3 regions of the Bacillus hominis genome follow, and region 1 is predicted to be linked to each of the others. Evidence: riboswitches for the same ligand, from Rfam matches in the RefSeq annotation. Region 1 holds a riboswitch; each other region holds the start of a gene.
The links. A riboswitch is a leader RNA that binds a small molecule or an ion and turns the genes downstream of it on or off. The one in region 1 is predicted to bind S-adenosylmethionine.
Positions count from the first base shown of each region.

Region 1 (3,836 bases):
TCTTTCGTACGAGCTGCGAAAATATTAATATATGGCTTCGCATTTTCATTATTTGGATCCTCTAAGAAAATTGGATCCTTCTTTGGATCTAATCCAGCTTGACCAGCAACACCATTATTAATAACTGAAGCTGCTACATCTTTTAATACACGAGGGGTTTGCTGTGCGATAACCGGTGTAATCTTTAACTTCTTCGGATTTTCAGCAATGCCACTTGGATCTCCAAATAAACCGAAATCTTTCTTAAGCTTTAATAATCCAGCTGCATCAAGAAGTTTTAATGCACGCGCTTGGTTCGTTGGATCATTTGGAATAGCAATTTCTGAACCATCTGGGATTTCATTTGCTTTCTTATATTTTTCAGAGTATAAGCCCATCGGTGCAATTTGTGTTGTACCAACAGCTGTAATATCTAACTTATGCTCCTTTTTAAATTGCTCTAAGAAAGCAATGTGCTGGAATGAGTTTAGTTCAATATCTCCATCGGCTAACGCTTTGTTGGGCGTTGTGTAATCAGAGAACTCAACCAGTTTAATTTTAATCCCTTCTTTTTCAGCTTTTTTCTTTAAAATTTCCCAAGCGTCTCCATCTGTTCCAGTTACACCGACGCGAACTACTTTCTCTTTCGCTCCTGCACCTGTGTCTCCACCTGAGCAGCCACTTAAAGCTGTAATTCCTACGATCGCTGATAATGCAAATGCTAAAATTTTCTTCATTTTTTTCCCCTCTTCCTTTTTATGATCTGCGTAAAAAGACTTTCGCAAAGTAGTTTCCTAAATTTTGAGCTATCTGTACGAGAATGATAAGTAAAACAACCGTTACGAACATCACTGATGTATCAAAACGTTGATAACCATATGTCATTGCTAAGTCACCAAGACCGCCACCACCGACAAGCCCAGCAACTGCTGAAAATTCAATTAAACCAACTGTCATAAACGTTACACCTAAGATTAATGGAGCTAACGCTTCTGGCACGAGGATTTCAAAAACAATTCTAAGTGGTGAAGCCCCCATTGCTTGTGCTGCTTCAATTACCCCTTTCGGAACAGAAACAAGATTTGTTTCAACCATTCTAGCAATACCAATTGATGCAACTAACGTCATTGGGAAGATTGCTGCGGCTGTTCCAATCGTCGTTCCGATAACACTTCTTGTTATTGGACTTAAAGCTACTAAAAAGATAATGAATGGAACCGGACGAATTGTATTAATTATGATATTAAGAATAGAAAAGACCCATTTATTTTCTAAAAAGTTTCCTTTTCTCGTTACATATAATAGTAAACCTAGAGGTATACCAAGAATTGTAGCGAATATAATGGTTACAATTACCATTAAGAGGGTATCCCCCGTCGCATCTAATATGCGAGGCCAAAATATGCTCCAATCAACTCGCATGAGCTTCTACCTCCTTCAGCTGCACTTGCAGTCTTAGATGTTGTAATGCTTTTTGAATTTCCTTTTGTTCACCTTGCAATTCTACAAGAAGATTTCCAAATAGCACATTTTGAAGTTCAATAATATTTCCGTACAGTACATTTACATCAACGTTATAGTTTTTTGCGATATATGATAGTACCGGCTGTCCTGTCTCCTCACCAGTAAAAGTTAGGCGATAAATCTGACCTCCGTTTTGAATTTTCGCTAGAACACTTTCTGGTAAGTGGTCATTAATAACAGAACGTACAAAGTTTTGAGTCGTCTTTGTTTTTGGTTGTGTGAAAACATCAAACAGTTTTCCTTCTTCAATAACTTTTCCCTTCTCCATTACAGCTACACGGTGACAAATTTCTTTCACAACATGCATTTCGTGTGTAATAAGAAGAATTGTTAAATTGTATTCGCGATTTACTTTCTTCAATAAGTTTAAAATTTCTGTCGTTGTTTCCGGATCTAAAGCTGATGTTGCCTCATCACATATGAGAATATCCGGTGATGTCGCAAGTGCTCTTGCAATCCCAACACGCTGCTTTTGCCCACCTGATAACTGTTCTGGATAATAGTTCGCTTTATCTTCTAAACCAACAAATTTTAGTAGTTCATTCACTCTTTCTTTTATCTCATTCTTCGGCAATTTCGCTAACTTTAATGGATAAGCAATGTTCCCAAACACTGTTCTTGAATTAAATAGATTAAAACTTTGGAAAATCATTCCAATCCTTTGTCTTAGTTTCCGCAACTCCTTCGTCGATAATGATGTAATATCTTTATCATCTATTGAAATTGTTCCTGCAGTTGGTCTTTCTAACATATTTACTAAACGTAATAACGTACTCTTTCCAGCACCACTAAATCCGATAATGCCAAAAATTTCGCCCTTTTCAACTGACAGCGTTACATCCTCCACCGCATGAACAGATTGCCCACCTGATTCATATACTTTACTTACATTGTTAAAAGAAATCATTTTCTTCCCTCCTATATGCTGTAAAACTTGAAGTAGAGCTTTCGAGGTAAAATAAAAAGTGCTCTCCTTCTTATCACTTGTAAAAGATAAGAAGGAGAGCACTTATATGTACTCGTTCACATCTTCTCATCTTCCAAGCCAATTTTAGGCTTGCTGGAATTAGCACGGTATTAAAAAACCCGTTGCTGAGGTATCGTAGGGCCAGTCCCTCCACCTCTCTGGATAAGAGTGTATCGATTTAATTGTCATTTAATTAATTCTCATTATAGAACTCAGAATAGTAAGAGTCAATATATTTTTCTAAAAAATATTAACTATTTCTTTATTAAAATTTTCAAATAAAAACCCATAATAAAATAGTGATTTTTTATTTAAAAATTCTTCTGCCTTATATTTTTAAAAAGGAGAATCTTCTCTACGAATTGAATAACATTATTTGAATATGAAATCGGAGGAAGATAAGTGTATGAAAACAGCCCTTTTACTCGTTGATATCCAAAATGATTATTTTCCAAATGGAAAGATGGAATTACGTAATCCAGTAGAAGCAAGTGAATATGCTAGTCAGCTACTACAACATTTTAGAATTAAAAAAGAACCTATTTTTCATATCCAACATGTAGCTATAAAAGATACCGCTACTTTTTTCCAACCAAATACAGAAGGTGTCCATATTCACGAAAATGTTCGTCCACTGAGAGAGGAAACTGTTATACTGAAACACTATCCAAATAGCTTCCGAGAAACTGACCTTCTAGAACGATTACAACGTTCAGGAATTGAGCACGTCTTAATATGCGGGATGATGACCCATATGTGTATTGATGCTACCGTAAGGGCTGCTTTTGATTTTGGCCTTCACTGTACTGTAATACACGATGCTTGTGCTACAAAAGATCTTTCATTTAAGAATGCTACTATACCAGCTGTTTATATTCATAATACAATTTTGGCAAGTTTAAATGGCGTATACGCAAATATAATGAGCACAGAAGAGTTTTTAGCGACCTAAAAAAACACTCCTTTCAGTGAGCAAAACCGAAAGGAGTGTTCTCTTGTCAAACCATAGATTTTCTTTCAAATTGTATTATACAGGAAATCCTCAAAATGAATACTAAAAAATATGACTAATAAGTCAATTTTTCTCGTTGTTTTGTTTCTATTTTCATGTTTATCCCGATATTAATAGGGTTTAGCTAATCCCAAAGAATAAATAGTAATATTTAGTAATTATTTCTCGATTCAAATTAACTAGCTTCTATTATAAAGAGTTTCTCAAACAGAAGAGATCTTCACAGTATGTGAAGATCTCTTCTACTATTTCTTATAAAGTTTCAGAAGTAGTTTTTGCTTGCATGTGAAGTGCTAAGTAGTCAGGGCCACCAGCTTTAGAGTCTGTACCAGACATGTTAAAGCCACCGAATGG
Region 1 covers NZ_JAUCFS010000005.1:331,239-335,074, reverse strand. Annotated here, with positions in the region: gene QUF93_RS04200 (MetQ/NlpA family ABC transporter substrate-binding protein) at 1-716, opposite strand, end outside; gene QUF93_RS04195 (methionine ABC transporter permease) at 736-1,401, opposite strand; gene QUF93_RS04190 (methionine ABC transporter ATP-binding protein) at 1,391-2,410, opposite strand; SAM riboswitch class I at 2,534-2,639, opposite strand; gene QUF93_RS04185 (cysteine hydrolase family protein) at 2,877-3,422, shown strand; gene pruA (L-glutamate gamma-semialdehyde dehydrogenase) at 3,735-3,836, opposite strand, start outside.

Region 2 (3,836 bases), 160 kb from region 1:
AATACGACAAGTGGTACGATAACACCTTGCACACCAATGGATGTTCCCATTAGAAACTTTGTAAAAGGTAAAATGAAGAATAATAGAATGATAAATGGAAGAGAGCGAATGATATTGATAACTGTATTAAGAATAGGATAGATAATTTTATTTTCTCGCTGTCCACCAGGTCTCGTTAAAACAAGTGTGACACCAAGTGGCAATGCAATAAGGATAGAGATAAGTAGTGAAATAGATGTCATTTGAAATGTTTGAATGGTTGCTTCCCATATTACGTTACCCCATTCATCCAAAAAGGACTTGTTTCCCATAATCAGTTCTACCTCCTTCTACGATGATCCCTTGCTCTTGTAAAAATGATAAAGCACGGTGTACTTCATTTTCTTCACCTTGCATATGAACGACAAGTTTCCCATATGCTTCATGTTTTAGCTGTGTAATATTACCGGATAGAATGTTCGGATATACTTGGAAACGTTTTGTAGCGACAGCTAATGCCGGTTCCCCTGAAGGGGTCCCTATAAATGAAAGTGTTACGATCTCACCAGTGCTTTGTAGCGCTTTCTGTACTTCTTCTGGAATCTTCGCTGCGAATGCGCTATTTACAAATTTTTTCGTTGTTACATGTTGTGGGTTTGTGAAAATATCTTTCACAGTCCCGCTTTCGACTACTGCTCCATGTTCCATAACGGCAACTTGATCACATATACGCTGGATGACGTTCATTTCGTGTGTAATTAGTAAAATCGTAATCCCGATTTCTTCATTAATCTTTAATAATAAATCAAGAATAGAATCGGTCGTTTCCGGATCTAATGCGCTCGTTGCTTCATCACTTAATAAAACTTCAGGCTCATGAGATAGTGCGCGAGCGATCGCTACACGTTGTTTTTGACCACCAGATAATTCACTTGGATAGGCATCTTTTTTATTAAAGAGATCAACAATGCGTAAATACTTTTCTACCCTTTTTTCAATTTCATTTTTGGGCAGACCAGATAGACGTAAGGGGAGTGCGATGTTTTCATAAACGGTAATGGTTTTAAGTAAATTGAAGCCTTGAAAAATCATGCCGATTTTTTGCCTCGCTTTTGCAAGTTCTTTTGTCGATAAGGTTGTTAAGTCTTGATCGTTTACAATGATATTTCCTGTCGTTGGTTTTTCTAATAAATTTACACAGCGAATTAATGTACTTTTACCAGCACCGCTATATCCAATGATTCCAAATACCGCGCCCTTTTCTACTTTAAGAGAAGTAGATTTAAGAGCCTCAACATTCCCTTTTTTTGTTGTAAATACTTTGGAGACGTTTTTTAATTCAATCATTATAGTCAGCTCCTACCAAGACGGTAAAACAGAACCATCGAATTTTTTCTCAATGAAATCTTTTACTTCTTTAGATTGATAAGCTTTCTTTAATTTATTTACAACTGCATCATCTTTGTTCTCTGTGCGAACAACAACCCAGTTCACATATGGTGAATCTTTTCCTTCGCGGAAAATAGAATCTTTCGCTGGACTTAATTTTGCACCTAATGCGAAGTTCGTGTTAATTGCGGCTGCTTTCACTTCACTTAGCTGCGTTGGTAATTGAGATGCCTCTAATTCAACAATCTTTAAGTTTTTTGGATTTTCAATTACATCTTTTGCAGTCGCTTTTTCTGTAGCCTTTGGATCAACTTTTAAAACGCCTGCTTTTTCAAAGAGCTTTAAAGCGCGAAGTTCATTTGTTGGATCGTTTGGGACAGCAATTGCGTCGCCATCTTTTAAGTCTTTTACATCTTTTATGTCTTTAGAATATACGCCCATAGGGAATGTTACTGTTGAAAATACTTCAGTTAATTTCATGTTTCGTTCGGCTTTAAATACATCTAAATAAGATTTAGTTTGATAGCTATTTACATCAAGGCTTTTTTCATCTAAAGATACGTTCGGTGCTACGTAATCATTAAATACTTTTACATCAATTTCGAGCCCATCTTTTGCTGCAACTTCTTTCACCTTCTCAAAAATTTGTTCATGAGGTCCGCCTGTTACACCAACGGTAATCTTTTTCTCATCTAATGCTTTTACCTCTTTATCAGAATTAGCACCACATGCACCTAACAATAATACAGCTCCACTTACAATACTTAATAATACCTTTTTCATCTATAATTCCCCCTTAATATACGTTTCAAAATAAAAAGCACCTCTCAAAAATAAGAGAGGTGCCGAATAGACGAAATAGGTTCCTCTCTTATCTTCCAAAACGAAAATCGTTCTGCAGGAATTAGCACCTTAGCTTATACGTTATAAGCTCGGTTGCCGGGCATCATCGGGCCAGTCCCTCCGCCACTCTTGATAAGAGTATGTGTATGTAGTTTTTAAATATGGTACTAATAGTAAATCTTACAAAAAGAATTGTCAACATTATTTTCTGAATATATTTTATTTTAAGGTAATGGAAATATTACCTTTTTTATGTCCTATCTCTACGTACGTATGAGCCTCTGAAATTTCTTCTAACGGGTAAGTTCTATCAATAACAGGCTTTAGATTTTCTGTTTCAGTTAGTTTTTTTAGTAGAAACATATCTTCTTTACTTACTTTTGCCATCATTCCATTGACTGACACGTATTTACCGTTAGCGGTTAATGCTTTCTTGCAATGAGATTTTTTAATTTTTCCAACTGCATCAAATATAATATCGTAGCGTTCATCTCGCTTTGTAAAATCTTCTTTCGTATAATCAATTACGTGATTAGCCCCTAAAGATTGTACTAGTTCAAAATTTGAATTACTACAAACAGCCGTAACGGTCGCTCCGAAATATTTAGCAAGTTGTACGGCAGCTGTTCCTACGGATCCAGATGCGCCGTATATGAGCACTTGTTGCCCTCTTTTTATACGGGCCTTTCTTAGGAAGTGTAATGCCGAAGTTCCGCCAAAAGGAATAACTGCAGCTTCTTCATACGTCACATTGGTAGGTTTTAATGCTACTAATCCACTTTCATGTACACATGTATATTCTGCATAACCACCAACATTAAGCTCTGTTAATGCAAAAACTTGGTCTCCTTTTTTAAATAGAGTTACATCCGTTCCTACTTCTTCAATTTCCCCGGATAATTCTACGCCGAGTATAGGTTTTCTCGGTTTTCTGAAACCTAATATGATCCGCATAGGAACCCAAAATAAGAGTGGGCTATTAAAGCCCCGTATTCTACAATCTCCAGTCGTTACACTTGTTGCGTGAATTTTCACTAATACTTCATTTTTTTTAGGTGTAGGTTTTTTTACATGTTGGAGCTTGAGAACATTAGGTGGTCCGTACTTTGTGCAAATAATCGCTTTCATAATGACCTCCTGAATTTAGTTGTTTTCTTTACATCATATTTAAGTGTTTCTTGAAACATGTTGTTATGAGAGGAATAAAATTAGATAGAAATATTTAAAAATATATGGATTTAAAAGGAAAATAGATGATATCCTTTTGGAAAGGAGGGGGAATTATGAAAAAACTTATTTTAACTTCTAGTTTAGTCCTTGCAGTTATTTTAGGTGCAGGGTGTAGTAATGAGAAAACAACAAAAACTGATGAACCGAAAAAAGAATCGGTACAAAAAGAAAAGGAATTAGCAGCGAAGGATGTTTTCAAGAAAGCGAATGAAGCTTTTAAAAACGAGGAAAATGTAACGATGACATATGATGTAGGGATAAAAGCTGAAGGAACAGAGATGAATATTCTAAAGGCTAAAATGCAATTAGAGCCAAAGAAAAAGAATTCTCGCTCTGAAATGAATGTTTCTGGTACAGATGTTGTAGTCTATGCTGTGGACGGTAAAGTTGCTGGT
Region 2 covers NZ_JAUCFS010000005.1:171,415-175,250, forward strand. Annotated here, with positions in the region: gene QUF93_RS03390 (methionine ABC transporter permease) at 1-311, opposite strand, end outside; gene QUF93_RS03395 (methionine ABC transporter ATP-binding protein) at 286-1,326, opposite strand; gene QUF93_RS03400 (MetQ/NlpA family ABC transporter substrate-binding protein) at 1,339-2,151, opposite strand; SAM riboswitch class I at 2,237-2,350, opposite strand; gene QUF93_RS03405 (NAD(P)-dependent alcohol dehydrogenase) at 2,431-3,339, opposite strand; gene QUF93_RS03410 (hypothetical protein) at 3,495-3,836, shown strand, end outside.
Region 2: another riboswitch for S-adenosylmethionine. It lies ahead of QUF93_RS03400 (MetQ/NlpA family ABC transporter substrate-binding protein); the one in region 1 lies ahead of QUF93_RS04190 (methionine ABC transporter ATP-binding protein).

Region 3 (3,836 bases), 4.6 Mb from region 1:
TGTTCCCCTGAAAATAATGTGTATGGGAGAAAAGTCCCCGCAATTCCTAATAAAATACCACCTATAATTCCAAGTGTTATTTTGTATTCGCGGAAAGGATGGATGATTTTCTCTAATGTAAATTCTACTTTGAAATAAAAGAAACCAACGATAGCACCGATGCAAGTAAGAGGGAGAAAGGCGATCCATTCATTGATTGAAAGAGATCCTTCCCCAAAATCAACAATAAAGGATCCGCGATTATCGAATTTGCTAAGCAATAAATAAACGGAAAAACCAGCAAAAGTAGTAGTTAAATATACAATTGCTTTTTTTCCTTTAGAAAACTCGGAAATTTGTTCACCTTCATTTTCACTCGGAGCTAAATAACCGAATAATGGAGCGTTAAAAATGACACTTAAAGTAGCACCAATTCCAACTTCTGTTAGTTCGTTCATTCCCTTTAAAGCGAAGTTAAAGCGATCCCCTACCCATGTACAAAGTCCACCGATAATTCCAACAAGTGCGGCCTCTGGGCCTAGACTAGCTCCAAATATTAAAACAATAAGCGCAGTTAAAGTAGCTTTATGTACAAAATGGTATTCAATTCTACCTGTTTTTTTATATTCAGCCATCACTTCCGGCATAAGCCGTGGATATGTACCGAAGTATTTTTGTGTTAAACCAACGAGGAAACCACCGATGACTGTTACACAAATGGTGTAATAAGGGGGAGAAGAGAAAATAGTAGGTAAGTATCCCCAAATAAAGTGGATTCCGATATTTAACGTAACTAAAAATAACCAAACTGTAGCTCCTACTATAGAGCCTAAAAGAATGCCATATAGGGCAAGTATATAGTGCATGTCCTTTTTATCTGTCATGTTATACCTCCGTTATGTAAGTTTTAATGTAGAAAGGATTATATATGCTAGTGTGAAATGAATGGAATATATATAGTATCTTTGTGAGAGGTTGGCTTATTCAACATATATATTGGGATTTCATTAGAGCTTGGGTCCTATAAGTTAAACCACTTATTTAATTCTATATATTGATCGGAGTTTTTAAAAGGTCTTTTTCAAATGAATATGGAATATATTTCTTTTGTTGTTTCTATTAAATTTTTTACATTTAATTTAGAACATTCAGAAAAACTGTTTGACATCAGGAAATTATTGCTATAAAATCAACGGTAATTGCATAGTCTTATCAAGAAAAGGTGGAGGGACAGGCCCGATGAAACCTTGGCAACAGCCGTATAACGGAATTGTGCCAAATCCTGCAGGTAATAATCCTGAGAGATAAGAAAGAGCCCTTAGAGCGTGTTTTCAAACTGCTCCTTTCTTGTTTTCAGGAAAGGGGCAGTTTTTTATTTTGCATAAATTGAAACTTTAATCAGTGGGGGTTTTGTCCCTCTCCCACTGATTATTAGCCTTCACCAAACGGGCAGTTATCTCCCACCTAACTTCCTCGCATTCTTTGAATTTTGAGGTGGGAGTCTTACTGTCCGCAAGTAGCGGGATAAAAGAAAGGAGAATGAGAGATGGGAGAATCATGGGGAAAAGGAACGATTTGTGTGCAAGGTGGCTATACGCCAAAAAATGGTGAGCCGCGTGTTTTGCCACTTTATCAAAGTACAACGTATAAATACGATACGTCAGATGATTTAGCAGCACTATTTAATTTAGAGGCAGAAGGATATATATATACGCGTATTGGAAATCCTACTCTAGCTGCATTTGAACAAAAGTTATCAGATTTAGAAGGCGGTGTAGGGGCTGTTGCAACAGCTTCTGGGCAGGCAGCTATTATGCTTGCGGTTTTAAATATTTGCAGTAGTGGAGACCATTTACTTTGTTCTTCAACTGTTTACGGAGGAACGTTTAATTTATTTGGAGTGAGTTTGCGTAAGCTTGGCATCGATGTTACGTTCTTTAATCCTAATTTAACGTCAGATGAAATTGCGGCACTTGCTAATGATAAGACAAAGCTCGTTTATGCAGAATCGTTAGGAAATCCAGCAATGAACGTTTTGAATTTCAAAGAACTTTCAGCGGCAGCAAAAGAATTAGAAGTACCTTTTATCGTTGATAATACATTAGCGACACCTTATTTATGCCAGGCGTTTGAACATGGGGCCAATATCATTGTCCATTCTACAACGAAATATATTGATGGCCATGCAAGTTCTCTAGGTGGCATTGTAATAGACGGAGGGAACTTCGATTGGACAAATGGAAAATACCCTGAGCTTGTCGAACCTGATCCGAGTTATCACGGTGTAAGCTATGTTCAAAATTTTGGAGCAGCCGCGTATATTCTGAAAGCACGCGTTCAGTTATTAAGAGACTACGGAAACTGTATGAGCCCATTCAATGCGTATATTAGCAATATTGGCCTGGAAACATTGCATTTACGAATGGAGCGTCATAGTGAAAATGCTCTCGAAGTTGCTAAGTGGCTTGCTAATCATGATCGCATTGAATGGGTGAATTATCCAGGGTTAGATAGTAATGAAAATTACTCGTTAGCACAAAAGTATTTGAAAAAAGGTGCTAGTGGAGTTTTAACATTTGGTATTAAGGGCGGATTAGAAGCAGCAAAAGAATTCATCGCAAATGTAAAACTCGCAACTCTTGTAACGCATGTAGCTGATGCAAGAACTTGTGTAATACATCCAGCTAGTACGACGCATAGACAATTAAGTGCAGAAGATCAGCGGTTAGCTGGTGTTACATCTGATTTAATCCGTTTATCGGTCGGTATAGAAGATGTTTCTGATATTATTGCAGATTTAGAAGCAGCGCTAGTCGGAGGCAAACAACATGCCGATCATAATTGATAAAGATTTACCAGCTCGCAAAGTATTGCAGAAGGAAAATATTTTTGTAATGACGAAGGAGCGAGCAGCAACACAAGATATACGTGCTTTGAAAATTGCTATATTAAATTTAATGCCTACAAAACAAGAAACAGAGGCGCAATTACTTCGTTTAATTGGAAATACACCGTTGCAATTAGATGTTCATTTACTTCATATGGAATCGCATCTGTCTCGCAATGTAGCGCAGGACCATTTAACGAGCTTCTATAAAACATTCCGTGATATTGAGAATGAAAAATTTGATGGACTCATTATTACAGGAGCACCAGTTGAAACTCTTTCTTTTGAAGAAGTTGATTATTGGGAAGAGCTTGGACGTATTATGGAGTATTCAAAAACGAATGTAGCATCTACGCTTCATATTTGCTGGGGGGCACAAGCGGGTTTGTATTATCACTATGGTGTGCCGAAGTATCCTCTTGCGGAAAAAATGTTTGGTGTATTTGAACATGAGGTTTGCGAGCAACATGTGAAATTGTTACAAGGGTTTGATGAAGTGTTTTTTGCCCCGCATTCTCGTCATACAGAAGTACGAGAGAGTGATATTGAAAAGGTGAAAGAATTAACGTTATTAGCCAATTCTGAAGAAGCAGGTGTTCATCTTGTTATTGGGCAAGAGGGAAGGCAAGTTTTCGCACTCGGACATAGTGAATACAGTTGTGATACGTTAAAGCAAGAATACGAACGGGACTGCCAAAAAGGGTTAAAAATTGATGTGCCAAAAAATTATTTTAAACATAATAATCCGAATGAGAAGCCACTTGTTAGGTGGAGGAGTCATGGGAATTTATTATTCTCTAATTGGCTGAATTATTACGTGTATCAAGAAACCCCTTATATATTGTAAATGATTGTATAACACGTGGTAGCGTTTTATTTGTAAAGATTAACCTTTATTTTTCCGAATGTTCTAAATTAATTGTTTTTCTGATTTTTCGTCTATATAATTCATCTAAACACAATTTTTGAG
Region 3 covers NZ_JAUCFS010000005.1:4,962,341-4,966,176, reverse strand. Annotated here, with positions in the region: gene QUF93_RS28375 (chloride channel protein) at 1-863, opposite strand, end outside; SAM riboswitch class I at 1,186-1,290, shown strand; gene QUF93_RS28370 (bifunctional O-acetylhomoserine aminocarboxypropyltransferase/cysteine synthase) at 1,526-2,824, shown strand; gene metA (homoserine O-acetyltransferase MetA) at 2,808-3,713, shown strand.
Region 3: another riboswitch for S-adenosylmethionine. It lies ahead of QUF93_RS28370 (bifunctional O-acetylhomoserine aminocarboxypropyltransferase/cysteine synthase); the one in region 1 lies ahead of QUF93_RS04190 (methionine ABC transporter ATP-binding protein).